3 regions of the Pseudoalteromonas sp. SWXJZ10B genome follow, and region 2 is predicted to be linked to each of the others. Evidence: predicted binding sites of a transcription regulator. Region 2 holds the regulator's gene; each other region holds the start of a gene.

Region 1 (6,173 bases), on a different contig from region 2:
GCATATGAAGCGATACCGCAGGGTATTTTTTCATAAACCCTTGAATTACGTTAGGCAAAGCATAACGCGCTTGGGTATGTGTTGTAGCAATATTTAACTTACCTTGATCAGGTAGCGTATGCTCATTAGCAACGGCTTTAATACCTTCTACTTTAGAGAGTATTTCACGAGAAATATTAATAATATCTTCGCCGGCACCGGTTACATGCGTTAAATGCTTACCACTGCGACCAAAAATTTGCACACCCAACTCATCTTCTAACATGCGTACTTGTTTAGAAATTCCTGGCTGCGAGGTAAATAAACTCTCAGCAGTCGCTGAAACATTTAATTTATGATTTTGTACTTCTACGATGTATCTGAGTTGTTGTAATTTCATGGCTGCAAATTTTAACGTTATTATTCATATTATTTATAAAGGCAATACCGCTTAAAACCAAGTGTTATTTACGTAAAATAGCACTTTAGGTCTTTAGGTGTGCAATTATCTGATTAGAGCTCAAGGCTAGCATAATAAATATGCTTCAGGTAGCGATGATTATTCAGCTTTAGTTTATAAGCCCTTAGGCTTACTGCAGTTTATAAAGAGCTCAACCTATCAATTTTTTGGTATATTTTTTAAGTTAATCGGCGCAAAGCTACCCTGTTAACGTATATTTAATGTAAGATTAAATAATTAGGTTATATATCCGAGAATTACACCATGATCGTTTCTATTATAATAGTGCTTATAGTTGCATTGATTGTGATTGCACTTTGGGTAAGTGCTGTACAACAACACAAAGAAAAACAAGAGGCAGAACGCCGTAAAGAGCTTACAAAACAGAAAGCTATAATAGAAGAAACGGAAGAGGCACTAATGAATAGTGCTAACATCCCCCTTTCTGAAAATCTAATTCGTACATTACAGCGCCGTATTTACGAAGCCTTAAATACAATGGTTACTAACTCGCAAACATCTAAAGCACTTAAAAGCCGCTTAAGTGAAGCAAAAACGCACTTATCTAATCCAGTTCAAGATAATAGCAGTGAAGCTTTAACGCTACCGAGTAATGACAAACAACTTGTAGGCCTAATTCAAGGCATTAAAAAATTACGCTCAATTTTACGCTCTGAACACAGCAAAGGTCGTATTGATAGCCAAGTTTTTGTTTTAGAAGATAAACGTCTCGAAAAACTACAACTGCGTATTAATATTGAAAGCCAAATAAAACGGGGCCTATCTGCCCGTTCAGCAAGTATGGTTGGCTCTGCAAGACAGTACTTTGAAAAAGCGCAGGCAACACTCAGTGCAGTCACCTACTCTGATGAATACGTAACAACAAAACGGCTAGAAGTTGAGGGTTACTTAGAGGCAATTAGTGTTGAACTGAGAGCTTCTAATGCAAGCGCACTTAAAAAGAAAACAGAAGAAGAGCAAGACGACTTAGATATACTGTTTGCTCCTAAAAAGAAATGGTAGTGCTTTTATAAAAGCATTAAAAAAGCCTGCACAAATTAAAATTTGTGCAGGCTTTTTTGTATTTTTGTTAGCTATTAAGACAAAAATGCAAACTTGAAAACAAACAAGGCTGTTAATATCCAAACACTAATACTGACTTGATCTTGCTTACCGCACAAGACTTTAACCGCCGTATAAGATATAAAACCAAGTGCAATACCGTGCGCAATCGAAAACGTTAATGGTGTCATTAGTAATACCACAGTAACAGGAATTGCATCGGTCATATCATCCCAGTTTACAAACTTTAAATTTTGCAGCATCAGAACAGCGACATATAAAATAGCGCCTGCCGTAGCATAAGCCGGTACCATTTGTGCAAGCGGTGCAAAAAACATCATTAGTAAAAAGCAAATGCCTACAACTACAGCTGTTAAGCCAGTACGTCCGCCAACAGATACACCAGCAACCGATTCTATATACGATGTAGTCGTAGACGTACCTAGCATCGCACCTGCAATTGTTGCTGAGCTGTCAGCACTTAATGCGCGCCCTAAACGAGGCATGTTACCTTTTTCATCAGCTAAACCTGCTTTTTGAGTTACCGCAACTAATGTACCCGAAGTATCAAAAAGATCGACAAACAAGAAAGCAAAAATAACACTCATCATTGATATATCAAAAGCGGCTGCAAAATCTAGCTGCATAAAAGTAGGCATTATTGATGGTGGCATAGCCATAACACCGTGATATTCAACAAGCCCCAAACTTAAAGCAATGCCAGTCACTAATAAAATACTAATAAGCACGCCACTTTTAAAATCGCGGTATAAAAGCGCTGCAATTACAAAAAAGCTTAATATAGCCAATAACGGTCCTGGAGAAGTAATGTCGCCCAACTGCACTAATGTTGCCGGGCTTGAGACAATAATGCCTGCATTTTTAAGGGCAATTAATGCTAAAAAAGCACCTATACCCGTTGCGATTGCTCGCTTGAGCACCAGAGGTATGGCATTAATAATCCACTCTCTGACTTTAAATAAGCTTAAAAACAAAAATATACAACCCGACATAAATACAGCCCCTAACGCGGCTTGCCAGGTATAACCCATTCCTAATACGACACCATACGTAAAAAAGGCATTTAGTCCCATACCAGGCGCTAATGCTAATGGATAATTAGCCCATAAACCCATTATAAAACAGCCTATCGCAGCTGCTATACATGTCGCTACAAATGCAGCCCCTTGATCCATCCCAGCCTCTGCGAGCATAGCCGGGTTTACAAATACAATGTATACCATAGTTATAAAGGTAGTTAGGCCAGCAACGCATTCGCGTTTAACTGTTGAATTATTTTCGCTCAGTTTAAATAAGGCTTCGAACATAATAAACTTGTGATAGTAAAAAGTGGCGAGATTTTAACATAAAAATTATCTTTTACAGGACATTTTACCTTGCTATATACTAAACTGTTAGAGTAGTTAAAATAATAAATGAACCAATATGCTTAAAACAACACCTTGTGAGCAAGACTTAGAGCAACAGCTAGATAATATTTTAGGTTTTGTTACTCAACCCGAAAATACCTCTGTGCCCGTTGATAATAAAAAAGATGAGCAAAGTACGTTAAATAAAGCCCTATATTATTTAAAAAATAATCAAGCTCCATTGGCTGCAAAATGGATGCGACTTGCTGCAATGGCGGGAAACCATAGAGCACAGTTTTATTTAGGTTTATTTTTTGTGAAAGGTGAAGGCGTGCCACAAAGTGTATTTCATGCTGTAGCTTGGTTAAGCTTAGCAAGTAGCCAAGGGTACGCCCCTGCCACTGCAGCGGTTACAGATATACGCAAACATATCGAAACTAAGCGATTTAAAGATGCTCAGTGTTATGCGGCAAGTTTGTACGAACAAATCCACCAACTCCAGTTTTCTCATATGATCCCTCGCACGAGTGAAAACACATAAGCTAGCTATGGCAGAAGTACTGTATGCAGTGTAAAAAAATACTGTATATGGTTACAAAGATAATCCTATACAGTATAAAACCCCAAAATGAAGACACTACGAAAAAAATTATTTTTAGAATACCTTCTCAAAAACAACCCTATAACAACCTGATTAATAAAGAATTATAAATTAAAAAAATAAAAACAATGATCAAAAGCTGAATAACTGTACAAATAAATAGCATAAAAGGCTTGCACGAAAGCACTGTATAAACTACTGTATATGAATACTGTATAAAAACCCAGTGAGTGAAATTATGTTACAGCCTATTACCGTAAGAACAGTTAAAAGTTACCAACAAGATGAGCAAAGCGATTGCGTGAATTTGATTCAAATTGAAGATGAAATTTCAGCGACCTTTGAGCTTTTAAAAGTATTACACCAATACAATAGCTCTAATGCATGGACGTTACTAATTGCTCCAGATCACGTACCTAGCAAAGCTTTACTTGACTCATGCTCTATTGATACAAGTAAATTACTTGTTATTAGACAAAAGCACCTAGTAAATTTAGAGTATGTATTAAATTCTGCATTACATAACGGAAACTTTGCAGCGGTAATTACCTGGACCGATATAGTTAATAACCAACTACTTACGAATTTATCGTTCGATTTAAGTAAAACGAATACAAAACTATACTGTTTTACTAAAAAGTCTCAAACAACAGAGATATCACTCGCCCAATAAGCTTGTTAAACTAATGTTTTAGACTTTGTATTATTATTATGACTTCACTCAATACCACATTATGTTTTTGCAGCAGTGGGCACAATTATGCTGATTGCTGCGAGCCGCTTCACTTATCTGTTAAGCAAGCTGATTCTCCTGAACAACTTATGCGCTCACGATTCAGTGCTTATGTTATTAAAAATGCAGAATATGTTTATCAAACCTACGCAAAAGAAAAACAAGCTGAAAATCCGGTTAAAGAAATCAATGATTTTGCTAACAGCTGTCGATTTATAAATCTTGATGTAATTGGGTCAAGCCATGATGGCGATACCGGTACTGTAGAATTTAAAGCCCAATATTTTTATCAAAACTTATTTTGTGAGCTCCACGAAAAATCGCAGTTTATTAAAGAAAACACTCAATGGCGTTATTTAGATGGCACTATATATCCTGTTGAAGATATTAAAGTGGGCAGAAATGATGACTGCCCATGTGGTAGCAATAAAAAGTACAAAAAATGTCATAGCGTGTAATAAATAATCTTATTTAATATTTATCACCTACAAGGTGTTTTTAAGTGGCAAAGTGATTTATTAGCTAGCTAAACTTAAAAACACACTTGGTTACGACCTTGCATTTTGGACTCATACATTTTTTCATCTGCGATCTGCAAGGTGTTTTTGTTATTTACGTACGGTTGTAGGGTTGCACCGCCAATACTAATAGTCACAAAGTCATATTCTGAATATCTGTGTAATATTCCTAAATCGACCACATTTTGTTTAATTTTATCAGCAACACAAATCGCACCTTCAGTGCTTGTATGCGGTAAAACAACTACAAACTCTTCGCCGCCGTAACGCGCAACAAAATCGGTTGGCCTTTGCAAACTATTAGTAATAGTTTGTGCAACAAGGTTTAAAACCGTATCGCCTTGCACATGACCATAAAGATCGTTGTATTGCTTAAAGTAGTCTATATCGATGAGTAATAGTGCATAGTCGACTTTTTCTCGTAAGGCGCTTCGTTCCATTTTAGAAAAATGCGCATCAAAATAACGACGATTGAATACCTTTGTTAAATCATCTAGAAATACTTTTTGATTGAGTAAGTCATGTTGAAGTTTCATCGTAATATGGGCGCGCACTCTTCTATATAAAGTTTCCGAGTTAGTTGGTTTCTTTATAAAATCTACAGCTCCGGCTTCCCAGCACTCTTCTTCTTGATTTTCAGATGAGGTTACAAAAATAACGGGGATATCTTGTGTTTCAGATATATTTTTTAATTTTAGACATGTTTCAATACCACTCATTCCTTCCATATTAATATCGAGTAGTATTATATCTGGCGGATTATGTTTACAAATTTCAATCGCATCCTCACCACAGCTCGTTGTTGTTACACTAAAATGCTCTGATAATATTTTTTTTAATACAATTAAGCTTAATAGCTGATCGTCAACGACAAGTACCTTAGAGCTCTTTAAGCTTAATTTCAATTGGTGGTCAGAGTAATTTATCGGCATGGTACAACTGTTTTGTTTTTTTTATTAAACACACCCTATATCACTACATTTTGTTATGCAAATGTTAATAAAGTAAGATTCTACTTATTGGTTACTAATAAAAATGATTTATGGTGAATCTTTAATGCATAAAAACAAAAAATGAGCCACTTGGGCTCATTTTAAAACTTCGAACACTTAATTAAATTAAGTGTTATTCGTCATCATCTAAATCTAACTGTTGACGTTGAGCAGGTCGAGCTAAAATCTCTACATAGAAAGAGGTCAAACCTTGCTTTTCAATTTCGCCAATTTGGTTACTTAATTCAGCAACGTGCACAACTTGCGCATCTTCAGCTGTGTTACCAAACTTACAGTCAAATGCCCAATAGTCAGCATCTTCAGGTAGCGTTTTATTACGCTCTCTTTTCAAATATTTTTTCACTTCGTGCTTTGCAGCATCAACCATACGAGGGTATTTGATTTTCTCGTGATTTAGCGTGAATGTTTTCTTCATTACGTTCCTAATTACCTTGGTT
Region 2 (6,173 bases):
CATTGTGGCAACCCAATTAAATACTTTTACTCCTGTAGGTACCGATATAAGCATGGTCGCGTACATAAAAAACAACTCGCCAGCGACCGGCATCCCAGTGGTAAACATATGATGAGCCCATACAATAAAGCTCAATAGTGCTATGGAGGATGTGGCGTATACCATTGAGGCATAGCCAAAAAGTTTTTTACGAGAAAAGGTAGGTACTATTGTAGATATAATGCCAAAGGCAGGAAGAATCATTATGTATACTTCGGGATGACCAAAAAACCAAAAAATGTGTTGGAACATCACCGGGTCGCCACCGCCTGCGGCATCAAAAAAGCTGGTCGCAAAATACTTATCGGTAAGTACCATAGTGACAGCTCCTGCAAGCACTGGCATTACCGCTATTAATAAAAAGGCAGTAATTAACCACGTCCATACAAATAAGGGCAACTTCATCCATGTCATGCCTGGGGCACGTAAGTTCACTATGGTTACAATCACATTGATTGCGCCCATTATTGAACTAATCCCCATAATATGTACGGCAAATACAAACAATGCAGTATTATCATTACTGTATGTTGTAGACAGTGGTGCATAAAAAGTCCAACCAAATGCAGGACCCCCACCAGGCATAAATAACGATGCCAATAGGATTAAAAACGCAAACGGTAAAATCCAAAAGCTCCAGTTATTCATTCTTGGCAATGCCATATCTGGCGCGCCAATCATGAGTGGTATCATCCAGTTAGCAAGGCCTGTAAAGGCCGGCATAACCGCACCAAACACCATAATTAAACCATGCACTGTGGTCATTTGATTAAAAAAGTGAGGATCGACCAACTGTAAACCTGGTTGAAATAATTCAGCTCTGATCACCATGGCCATTCCACCACCAATTAAGAACATGGTCAGCGAAAAAATTAAATATAAACTACCTATATCTTTATGATTAGTTGTGTAAAGCCAGCGTTTAAAACCTTTAGCTGGGTGATGAGCATGATGAGCTTCATTGGCGTTAGATTGTTCTACTATGCTACTCATTAGTTCGCCTCCACTTTGGCATCAAGTGCTGCCTGTATTTGACTCGGTTGAATAACATCACCCGTATCATTACCCCACGCATTACGTTTATAAGTAATAACCGCTGCTAATTGCTTTATAGATAACTGTTTGGCAAATGCTTGCATTGCCGTACCGGGTCGCCCATGGATAACTACATCAATGTGATCTTTTATATCGCCAAGCACTATAGGGCTGCCTTTAAGTGCAGGAAATACACCCGGTAACCCCATGCCAGTAGGCTGATGACATGCAGCACAATTGGCCATATATACTTGTTCGCCTAAAGTCATTAATTCTTCTTTTGGGAGGGTTTTATCAAGTAATGCGGCATCTGCTAATGCTGCTTTTTGTTTAGCTTGCTTTGCATCTGCAAGCCACGTTTTAAAATCAGCCTCAGATTTAGCGACCACCACAACGGGCATAAAGCCATGATCTTTACCACACAACTCAGCACATTGGCCTCGGTAAGTACCTTCTTCGTTTATGTTCGTCCATGTTTCGTTTATAAAGCCGGGATTCGCATCTTTTTTAACTGCAAAATCAGGTACCCACCAAGAGTGAATAACATCGTCAGAAGTCATTAAAAATCGTACTTTTTGATTTATTGGCAGTACGAGAGGTTTATCAACCTCAAGTAAGTAGTTAGGATTTTTATCTGCAAGATTCGCTATTTCATCTTGCGGGGTAGATAAAATAGAGTAGAACTCTACATCTTCACCCATATATTCATAATGCCATTTCCATTGCGAGCCTGTAATTTTAATAGTGAGATCAGCTTTGCTGGCATCTTCCATTGCAATTAGGGTTTTAGTGGCTGGTACTGCCATAGCAATTAAAATAACAAACGGGATTGCAGTCCAAAGTATTTCTACTTTAGTGCTTTCGTGAAATTGGGCAGGTACAGCCCCTTTAGATTTACGGTGATGAATAAGTGCCCAAAACATAATTGCGAACACTATCACCCCAATCACACAACATATTATAAATATGGTCATGTGCAGCTGATATACATTATTGCTTATATCGGTTACGCCTTTGCGCATATTGTATTGGCTGTTAGCCAAAACTGGGTGCGAAAAAACACATAATATAAGCCACAAGGTAGAGGTCAGTTTACCCATGTGACGGCTCCTTTGATGCTATTGCGAATGCAAAGCGAAGAGGCATACGGCTTAAACGCCAATTCGTTATTTTTATTTTTTTAGTCAATCTCATTTAATATTGATTGGTTTTGCTGCGCCAACAACGGGTTTGTGTATATTGTGTGTTCTCAAAACTAAAAAGCTGTGAGTTATTATTAGCTCAGCACATTAATAATTAGCTAAAAAATGAACAACAAGCAAGTTTTAGTATAAAAAACAATCAGGTGATATTGAGTAATTAATAAAAAATCAGTAACCAACTAGGTAACAGGAAGTTCAAAAGATGAGCAAAACAAAGGGGTTTAACGCATTCGGAGGGGGAAAATATAAGTGCAAAAAAGTTTACAGCTTAAATTGTCAGTGAGCTATTTATGCCCTATTTTTAGTGCGAATTTAAAACAGAAAATGCGTACTAATTAGTACGCATTTATAAAACTGCTTGTTTAAAAGCTATTTTTAAAGTCACATCCAATCAGCGTTTCTTATAACGCCAACGGCTAAGCCTTCAATATTAAAAGACTCATTCTCAAGATCTACTTCAATAGATTCAAAATCGTCGTTTTCAGCATGAAGTAATACTTTACGACCCGCTTTCTCAAGACGTTTTACAGTTACGTCTTCGTCTAGGCGGGCAACAACAACTTGCCCGTTTTCAGCGGTTTGAGTACGATGTACAGCAAGTAAATCACCATCCATAATACCAATATCTTTCATGCTCATACCGTTAACGCGTAGTAAAAAATCTGCAGCCGGTTTAAACATTAATGGATCGATTTTGCAGTGACTTTCAACGTGCTCTTGCGCCAAAATAGGTGAACCAGCAGCAACACGCCCTATAAGCGGTAAACCTAATTGTTCTGGCTCTTCTTCTTCAATTAACTGAATACCACGGCTTGCACCTGGTTTCATTTTAATTGCGCCTTTTTTAGCAAGTGCTTTTAAATGTTCTTCAGCAGCATTGGCACTTTTAAAACCTAATGTTTGCGCTATTTCAGCACGTGTAGGAGGCATACCAGTGTCTTTAATAAAAACTTTAATTAGTTCGAGTATTTGAGCTTGGCGGTTCGTTAATGGTCGCATACAACTGGTTTTCCATACAGTACATTTAACTGTGAGTATATACAGTTAAATAAAAATCGCAAATTTAAATTAAGCCTTAAAATAGCCAAAGTAATTTCACTTGTGTACATTTTAGGGATATAACTAACGCTAGGTTTATAAATGATTAAAAAAGCAAAGGAGTCATTATGAGTATTTGGTACCAGCCCATCACTTTAGAGCTGTGCAAGCAGTTAGAACAAGGCATTGATGGCCAAGGAACATTAATGAAAACCATGGGAATAGAAGTCACTGAAATTGGTGATGATTACTTAGTAGCCACTATGCCGGCAATTCCTGAGCATCATAACCCAATGGGAATGGTTCACGGCGGTGCTAACGTTGTACTTGCCGAAACAGTTGCCAGCTATGCAGCTAACTTTGTTGTCGATTTTACAAAATTTTACTGCGTGGGGCAGGAAATTAGCGCAAGTCATTTAAAAGCATCTCGCAACGGCACTTTAACAGCAACGGCAAGAGCGTTTCATATTGGCAAACGTAGTTCAGTGTGGGAAATAAAAATTACAAATAGCCGCAATGAGCTGTGCTGCGTATCAAAAATGACCGCAGCAGTCGTAGAGCGAAGATAGTTACTTTTCGATTGGGTAAATTGTAATTTCCATACCCGCACCAATCGCAGATATACGTAGTAATGTATCTGCATCTAAGGCTTGATTAAAGCACTTAGGGGAAGTGCCTGATTCAAAACCAATATCAAACGTTCTACGTGAACAGCTTAACCATTGCTTTAGCGCGTTACGCGAACACGATTCAATAAGCTCACATATATGGTTTATTGCTTTGTCAGGCGTGTTTACTACACCTGTTGCTTCAATACGCGCTAATTGACGGTATTCGTCTTTGTCATAATGTAAAATCGTCGCGACTTTTTTCAAGTCTGCCACTAGCAAACTAATATCTTGCTTTGATTCAAGCTCAAGATCTACATTTAAAAATTGAATTTCCGACATCGTTTCGTATTTATCCTCTAATAATTTCATTGCAAACTTTAACGCAGTTTTACCGTTATACCAAATCAACTATGCTCTATTAACCACTTTATATAGATATTTCGCAGCTTTTAAGTATTTTTTAGCGTTTAAAGCTAGCTGGATATCAAACACTCAGCTCAATTAAACAAATAAGTCATGTTAGCAATTTAAGTGTAATCTTTTTTATTTTTAAATGATTACAGTAAGCTATAGTTTAAACTGCGACAAAATGTCGCAGTAACTAATCCCATTAATGTAATAAACTAGCCTCTAAAAATAATAAGACTAAAACATGAATAAAAAAATATTTAAGTATGCTCGCAAGTTACATAAATGGCTCGGTTATTTGCTCACATTACAAATTTTAGCTTGGCTATTAGGCGGTTTAGTCATGAGCGCTATTCCTCTTGATAAAGTTCATGGGGAGCATCTTGCAACACGTACTCTTAATAACCCATTTACGCAGGCTGATTATGTTGCCTCCCTTAACGATATTGCATCTCAGGTGGTTAATCCAACACAAATAATTTTTGAGAACTTTTTAACCACACCTATAATTACAGTAATAAATAAAGATGAACAGCAAAGCTTTAACGGTATAACAGGCCGGCCTTTTGAGCCGCCAACTAAAATACAAATTACCGCAAATGCTAAAGCACACCTACTTATTGATGCTCAAGTGACAAGCGCTGTACTGCTAAAGCAAGGTATGCGAGAAGTTGGATATAAAACCAATGTTTGGCAGGTACAATTTGACGACACATTTAACACAACACTGTACTTGTCAGAAAATAACGGCAGAGTTGTCACCGTTCGCAGCACACTATGGCGAATTTTCGACTTTTTTTGGATGTTACATATTATGGATTACGATGAGCGAGAGGATTTTAATAATCCGCTGCTTATTAGTTTTGCAGCAACCAGCGTACTTTTTTGCCTAAGTGGAATATTACTACTTATGCAAAACATACGACTAAAACGATTTATCCGAATTAAAAGTAAGAATAAATCAAAGTAGTCATATTGATTTTTAAGAACTAGCGCACTCTCACCAAAGAGTAAATAAGCCCTAGGAAGTACCCAAGGGCAGATTTTATTCCAAGTGTTTAAATCGACTCAAATGTCGCTTTAACATTTCGTTTTCGAAAATCAACTCATCACGCTCATCCAGCAATTGTAAAACTAAAGCTATTGCCGACCAATCTAACGAAAAGTCATGTTGAATACGGGCCGCTTTTTTAACTAAGGTCACTGCAGATACCGTAAATTGCCACTGCGTAACATGCTTCCCCTCAATTGGAACCGCAATATTGTGCTCAACTAGCTCATATAAAATTGCTTCGCTAATATCACTACTCAAACATAGCTCTTTGCTAGTAAGTAAATCATCTTTTTGTGTCACGATAATTTGCATTATGGCTTGCTCCAGTTATTACGGGGATCAAAGTGAGCTTTTTCGGCTAATTCTTCCCACAGTTTTTTACTGGTATCATCAACAGATGTTGGATTAACAATTTTAAGCACAGCAAATAAATCACCTTTGGCTTTTTTACTCATTAATCCCTTGCCTTTAATACGCAAGCGTTGGCCAGACTGACTATTAGATGGAATAGTTAATTGGATTTTGCCTGCCAACGTAGGTAAATTTATTTTTGTACCAAGAGCCGCTTCCCATGGTGCAAGAGGGACGACTATATTTAGGTTATGACCTTCAACATCAAATAATGGGTGGGGCACTAAACTAATTTGTAAGTACAAGTCGCCATTTTGCCCGTTCGCTGACCCTAATCCGCCTTGCCCTTTTAGTCGAATTCGTTCGCCATTTACTGAGCCTGCGGGAATTTTCACTTTAAGTGATTTTTTAATTTCAGAGACACGACCACTACTA
Region 3 (6,173 bases), on a different contig from region 2:
GCTTTGTAACACTTCGTCTTACTCTAATTTATTTCTTAATGTAACTAGAAGATCACTTAGAATGGATAACATTTCATTGAAACAAGCCACTATTTCTATCCAACTTTTTTCTGGGAAGTTATGATCTTCTTTGCTTACTTGGAATATTATAGTTCTATCTTCATCATTGCATACAGATGAAATTGAATCAAAAACCTGTCTTTCTGAAAAATGTACATAACCTGATGTATATTTATATACATCCTTAACCCAAGGATGATTCTCAGTCATTTTATTAATGAGATAACCATCTCTAAGTTTTTTTCCATCACGGCACTTGAATGAATTTAGTGCCTTGCCTCCAATAATTGCTTTTGCCATTTCAAAGGGCTCATCTACATATGTATATGCCAATAGTCGGCTTATCGTATCTAGTTCCATTCTCACAATTGCACGAGCACAAGTCATATTCTTTAATTTGACTAAATCATTAAGACCACTTGCCAAACTTAGAGATCGTTTAATAGCACCTATGATTATGAGATCCAATGTATACATTGGCCTATCACCACCACCTAAAGTTTTCATACCCATCTTCGGAAGATATGAAGCCCATTGATCAAGCTTTTCTAACTCTTCGTTAATACTCATATTTCGCCTAACAATTTAATATTGATCAAATGGAGCATATACCAGCTGACTTAACGTTCATTTATTTACTTTATATGGTTTTAACAAATTACCTAAGGTATTACTATCACTAAGTTTTCTAAAACTTTAAAGTAAGTTTAATAGAATAATATGCGTGCATCGTTCATATATTATTAGCATATGGGCAAAGAACAGTTTGAACAATCAATTTACTAATATTTAGCCAACCTCAATGACCGGTTTTCGCTCAAAGCTGCTCATTCTGGATTAAAAACTAACTAATAAAAGCTGAGAGTTTAACGTTTAAAAAGTCGCTTAATTGGTTCTTAATTATAAGCTTTCATAAATCATGATTAGGGTAATATGGTCAAAGGTCTTTACTCTCACAGCGACTTTTTACTACATCATTTTGATTCTTTTGTAGCTTTGAAATTTTTTCTGCTCGAGTACATTCCCAAGCATCTACAGGATATATTTTATCCCATGCATTCATTAGTTGGCGTTGTGCTTTACTCATGCTATATCGTTTGTAGGTGTTCTCCATATATAGATAAGTCCGCGCAATTTGCCCTCTAGCCATTTCAGGTGGCTCAGCTTTACTGTCATCAATTTTCATCGCACAACGTCCAAAATCGCTTTTAGCCGCTGGAAGCATGGTAAAGTTATGATTACTTCTTAGAGCGTTCACAGCCCCAATAGCCGGATAAAGGTTGAACATATCAGCTTGCATGAAACGGTATTCCGTATTTACTTTCTCTGCACATCTTCGACCTTTAAATGACTTCCCCTTACTATTTACACATTGCTTATGCCCATCTCGCCATTCGCTAAAAGTACGACCAAAGTTTTCTGCTGGAACAACGTGTTCCCATTCAATTTTTTTAGCTCGTTTGACGTATTTTGTTGTAGAAAAGCCTTCCGGCTCGGTTACTTTTTTACTAGCGTCAAATGTCGCACCACAATAAAGTGTAATGCGGTGATTGTTATAAACCTGCTTTTCTAGAAGTCGTTTAGCTTTGCTAAATGAGTCGATTTCTTGATTTGCTGAAGAGGCAGCAGAAAAAACAAGTGTTGCTAACAGTGAAATTGTGGATGCTTTCATTATAATTCTTGATACCTATTTCAGTTTAAATATGTCACATATAATAAATGAGTTAATAAGCTAGTTCTCATTTGTGGTGACTGACAATTTTAATTGTAGAACTAAGATATTATGCTTTTAAAATTTAATGGGAAAGCTACTTCCCAGTCCATGTATTGTCATTTTGATACTGTCCAGAGCAAGCGCTGTTATATGCAAATTGGCCAGTAGACTTATCTCGACAGCGCCAGACTAAGTTGTAGTTACCATCATAAAACTGGTCCCACGCATAGCCAGAAGAATAGTTATTTGACCCGCCAGCTCCTGCTGCTGCAACAGCTAAAACAACGACACCTACCGCAACCACAGCAGCAACAACGCCTTGAGCGATTTCTTTTCTGTCTTGCGCGGCTAATATCTCACATTTGTACTGAGTAAGTGTTCTATATTTAACTTCCCTGTTAAGCGCATAGATATAGTTCACTTCATCAGTATTTTCGGCGGTATAACTTTTAGCGAGGATATCTTTATCATTAAGGTAGTTTCGACACACTTGAGCATCTGTTAATTCAGAGTCACCAGCAATGATGGCGTGTCTAGAGGCTGAACAGCCAGTAATAAAGCTAAGTATTAGAAAAGGTACAATAGTGTTTTTAACTAAAGTCATCAGTAAATTATTCCATAATTAAAATAAGCTTTGAGTAAGCTCATAATTCCTTTGTGAAATTTTAACAAACCGATGGTAATTTTACTAATTGTTATTAAAGAGGTTTTTAATCTTTAAGGCTAAAACCTGCTTATAGCAACTCTAATTAAACTATCGTCTTCACAAAAAGAACCTTGGCATAATTTGAACCTTAAATTACACTGTATATATAAACAGTATTTGAGGTGTATATGTTCGTTATTCCAATTTTTATAGAAGCTGGCATCACCGGCTTTGAATCTCCTGCCGCAGAATATGTAGAGCTAGGTATTTCAATCGATGAGCTAATCATTAAACACCCCAATGCTACTTTTATAGGCATCGCTTCAGGTCAATCAATGCAAGGGGTGGGGATATTCGATGGTGATTTATTGGTTATTGATAGATCTGAGGATCCAAGTACAGGTGATATCATTGTTGCAAATTACAACGGTACATTTGTTTGTAAGATCATAGACAAAACAAAGCGCCTGCTTATCTCTGCATCTCACGATTATAAATCCGTTTATATTTCTGAAGATGATGACTTTAAACTCGAAGGTGTCGTTACTACTAGTATCCGTCTACACAAAAATATTGTTGAGTTAAATCGATGTTTGCCCTCGTAGATGCGGTTGCATTTTATGCCAGTGCGGAGAAAGTATTTGACCCATCCATTCGCTTTAAACCCGTTGTTGTTTTAACAAATAACGATGGGTGTATTTGTGCCATATGCCCTATCGCAAGAAAGTTGAACATCCCAAAATTTCAGCCTTACTTCAAGATTAAAAACTATTTAGAACAGCACCATGTCGTGGTTCGCTCTTCTAATTATGAACTTTACGCTGATTTAAGTGAAAGAATGATGACTGTCATTAATCGTTTTTGTGATGACCATTATGTTTATAGTATTGATGAATCGTTTTTACGTTTTACTGGTTTTTCTAAAATCATTAATGACTGGGCTGACTACGGACACACAATACGACGAGCTGTATGGCGCGAGACAGGATTACCTGTTGGTGTAGGCTTTGGCATTACGCCTACGTTAGCTAAAGCAGCCAACCATGCGGCAAAAAAACTCTCTGGTTATAACGGAGTTGCTGTTATTAATGATGATATCTCACGCCAAGAAATCCTGATGCGTATGGATGTTACCGATGTCTGGGGTATTGGCTCTCGACTCGGTAGAAAACTCAAGGTGATGGGAATTAAAAGTGCATGGGATTTAGCGAATCAAAACCCAAAAGAAATGCGACGCATGTTTAGCGTTGTTGTTGAGAGGACCGTAAGTGAACTCAATGGCATCGCCTGTTTGAGTTGGGATGAAGTAAAACAGAATAAAAAAGAAATCTACTCGACAAGAAGTTTCGGGGAAAGAGTAAGTGACTTAAATACATTAAAATCAGCCCTCGTAACACACGCAACGATTGTTGGCCGCAAGCTAAGAAAACAACAGTCATTAGCAAAACGACTTGTTATATTCGCTGCAAGCTCTCCACACGAAGACCTGTATTATAAGAAATCGTTGCTCTATGATTTTCCTATACCTACATCAGATACCAGTGTTATAGCCAGTGCTGTTTCAGATGTTATTGATGATATTTATAAGGCTAACACGCGCTTTTATCGCTGCGGTATTGGCGCAATAGAATTAGAAAGTGAGTTATTTCAACAAGCGGATATGTTTTCTGTAAGTAAAGATAACCCAGAAGTAATGGCGTGTTTGGATGCTATAAATAAACGTTATGGGGTCGGCACTTTATCTTTAGGAAGTGAAAAGCTCACAAAATCATGGAGCATGAAACGAGCTTTTTTATCGCCCCATTACACAACCCGCTGGTCAGATATTCCAATCATAGATTGTGATTGAATTGGGTTAGATAAACCAAATATTGAATGGAATTAGACCAGAACATTCATCTAGTATGAAAATCTAATAAATGGACGTATCGCTTTTACTGAATAAACTTTAGCTCAAGATATTCCTCTTTGAGCGATTAGCGGTCATTCAGGGTAAATTGGCATTAGTTAAGGGTATTAATAGATACTTTCCCTTCTTTCACATAGTAAAACTATCTTTCTGAAGAGTAATATTTAAAGCTGGCAATACTTACACTATTTGATAATAATAAGAAATCATTAAATAGGGACGTTTTCGCACTAAAATAGGGAAAGTGTCTTTTGATAAAGCTGTTAGCACCTAGGGGGAAATTTGGCATCTTGGAATTTAAAAGCTCTCAGAGAAAAGTTAAAAGCTACCCATGATAAACATAGTATTGAGCGAGCAGTCATATGCATGGACTCATTCGACTGGAAAAGTAAAGCAGCACTTTATCATGTTTATACAGCTGATGAGGTCTTTTCAAAATATTCAGGTAGAAAAGATAAAGATGTTGCAGAAATGATGAATCGGTTATTTTCAGAGGAGAGCGATGTAGAGTTTGAAAAAGCTCGTTGTATAAGAGAGTTTTCTTTGGTCGCAGCGGCAACAACTGTCCATACGCTTCCAGAAATATTAGCTCAAATTATAGCAGTATCGACTGACCCAGAAATTAGAAGCGTTCACTCTATCTCATTTAATGGTGTTGTCAAAAAGATGATGAATCCAGAATACAAATCAAAGCTAGAGGCCTTTCAGGAAAGTTTCGAATATCAGTATGTTCACGCTTTTACAAATACCGTAAAACATATTAGCCTTGTCAAACCAAAATATAGTGTTGGCTTTGATACTCAGAATTATCATGGGGTAGTATTCGATTCGTTCACCTTTAAAGGTGAGGACTTCGAATCAATTCGAGATGAAAAACTAGTAGAGTTTATTAATTCAATTAGATCACATTGCGTTAAATTAGGCCAAGAGCTGAATGAACTCGTCAATTAACGTCTTTCGCTGGGACGCATACAAGTAGGGCTGCTTCGCTATTGAAAAGTTAGCTGTTTCAAAGGAATTGAGTTTGATTCAACATTTGAGTAAGTATAAAGAATATATAAAAAAATGCGGTGTTGGTGATAATGACGTGGTTGCAGATTCACGTAAGTCTTATATCTCTTATTTAAACGGTGTTTCTAAACATCTAAACATCACAATTTCTCCCAGTATTTTATCTAATGAAAATGATGTGTTCGAGCTATCTAATCGATTAGCAGAGGCTAAGCAAGTATCACCTAAAACCATTAAAAATTATGGTGCTGCAATGAAAATGTATGTAAATATGGTTTCATCTTTAGGTTTAAAAAACAACTAACAAATGACTATGATACCACTGTCCGCTTATGGCACTAAGCCGTATTTCATCAGGAAGAAAAGCCGGCCTTTGGATAATTCTATGGTATGCACAACATTTATTTGGCAGTTACTACTTTAAAGGATTAGTTGGTTTGCTTTCATATGAGGCCTAAATACGGAGTAAAGAAATGACTGAAATAATTAAAGCAAATTTTAAAATTGAAAATAACAATAATATTTCTGGAGTACTTGCTACTGGATCAGACTCAAAAAAATTCAGTTGCTGGTCTTCAGAGTTTTTTCATATTGAAGATCACTCTAACATCTATGGTAAGACTAACGAAAATAAATATATCTCCTTATTAAACTGCTTAGGCGGGAGCGGTGCGTCCAGTTATATGTCTCAAAATGAGCGTTCATACTCATGCGAAGTTTATTCGCATACTTTGGTTGTTGGAAAAGATAAAGTAAATTCTGAAACAGATAAATTTGATTCTATTTCGTTAGTAGCCCCCTGTGTCAGGATAGTTGTCGCCTCTAACTTTTAA

Evidence for each region. Region 2 encodes LexA, which represses DNA repair genes until DNA is damaged. Its sites were predicted from a motif close to TACTGTATNNNNATACAGTA; they were not measured.
Region 1: I6F54_RS17515 (SulA-like leucine-rich domain-containing protein) is a predicted target of LexA. The motif match lies at 3,669-3,688, and genes of this name have one in related genera.
Region 3: I6F54_RS18045 (LexA family protein) is a predicted target of LexA. The motif match lies at 2,577-2,596, and genes of this name have one in related genera.

Annotation. Positions count from the first base shown of each region.
Region 1 covers NZ_JADYXD010000026.1:874-7,046, reverse strand. Annotated here, with positions in the region: gene cysB (HTH-type transcriptional regulator CysB) at 1-379, opposite strand, end outside; gene I6F54_RS17530 (hypothetical protein) at 704-1,462, shown strand; gene I6F54_RS17525 (NCS2 family permease) at 1,537-2,829, opposite strand; gene I6F54_RS17520 (tetratricopeptide repeat protein) at 2,948-3,412, shown strand; gene I6F54_RS17515 (SulA-like leucine-rich domain-containing protein) at 3,711-4,145, shown strand; gene I6F54_RS17510 (YchJ family protein) at 4,184-4,663, shown strand; gene I6F54_RS17505 (GGDEF domain-containing response regulator) at 4,738-5,655, opposite strand; gene I6F54_RS17500 (DUF6172 family protein) at 5,849-6,151, opposite strand.
Region 2 covers NZ_JADYXD010000035.1:12,087-18,259, reverse strand. Annotated here, with positions in the region: gene ctaD (cytochrome c oxidase subunit I) at 1-1,032, opposite strand, end outside; gene coxB (cytochrome c oxidase subunit II) at 1,032-2,174, opposite strand; gene lexA (transcriptional repressor LexA) at 2,658-3,275, opposite strand; gene I6F54_RS19430 (PaaI family thioesterase) at 3,443-3,883, shown strand; gene I6F54_RS19425 (hypothetical protein) at 3,884-4,264, opposite strand; gene I6F54_RS19420 (membrane protein) at 4,578-5,303, shown strand; gene I6F54_RS19415 (chaperone modulator CbpM) at 5,379-5,699, opposite strand; gene I6F54_RS19410 (DnaJ C-terminal domain-containing protein) at 5,699-6,173, opposite strand, start outside.
Region 3 covers NZ_JADYXD010000028.1:40-6,212, reverse strand. Annotated here, with positions in the region: gene I6F54_RS18060 (hypothetical protein) at 19-630, opposite strand; gene I6F54_RS18055 (endonuclease) at 998-1,732, opposite strand; gene I6F54_RS18050 (hypothetical protein) at 1,869-2,378, opposite strand; gene I6F54_RS18045 (LexA family protein) at 2,609-3,025, shown strand; gene I6F54_RS18040 (Y-family DNA polymerase) at 3,010-4,269, shown strand; gene I6F54_RS18035 (hypothetical protein) at 4,612-5,280, shown strand; gene I6F54_RS18030 (hypothetical protein) at 5,354-5,644, shown strand; gene I6F54_RS18025 (hypothetical protein) at 5,814-6,173, shown strand.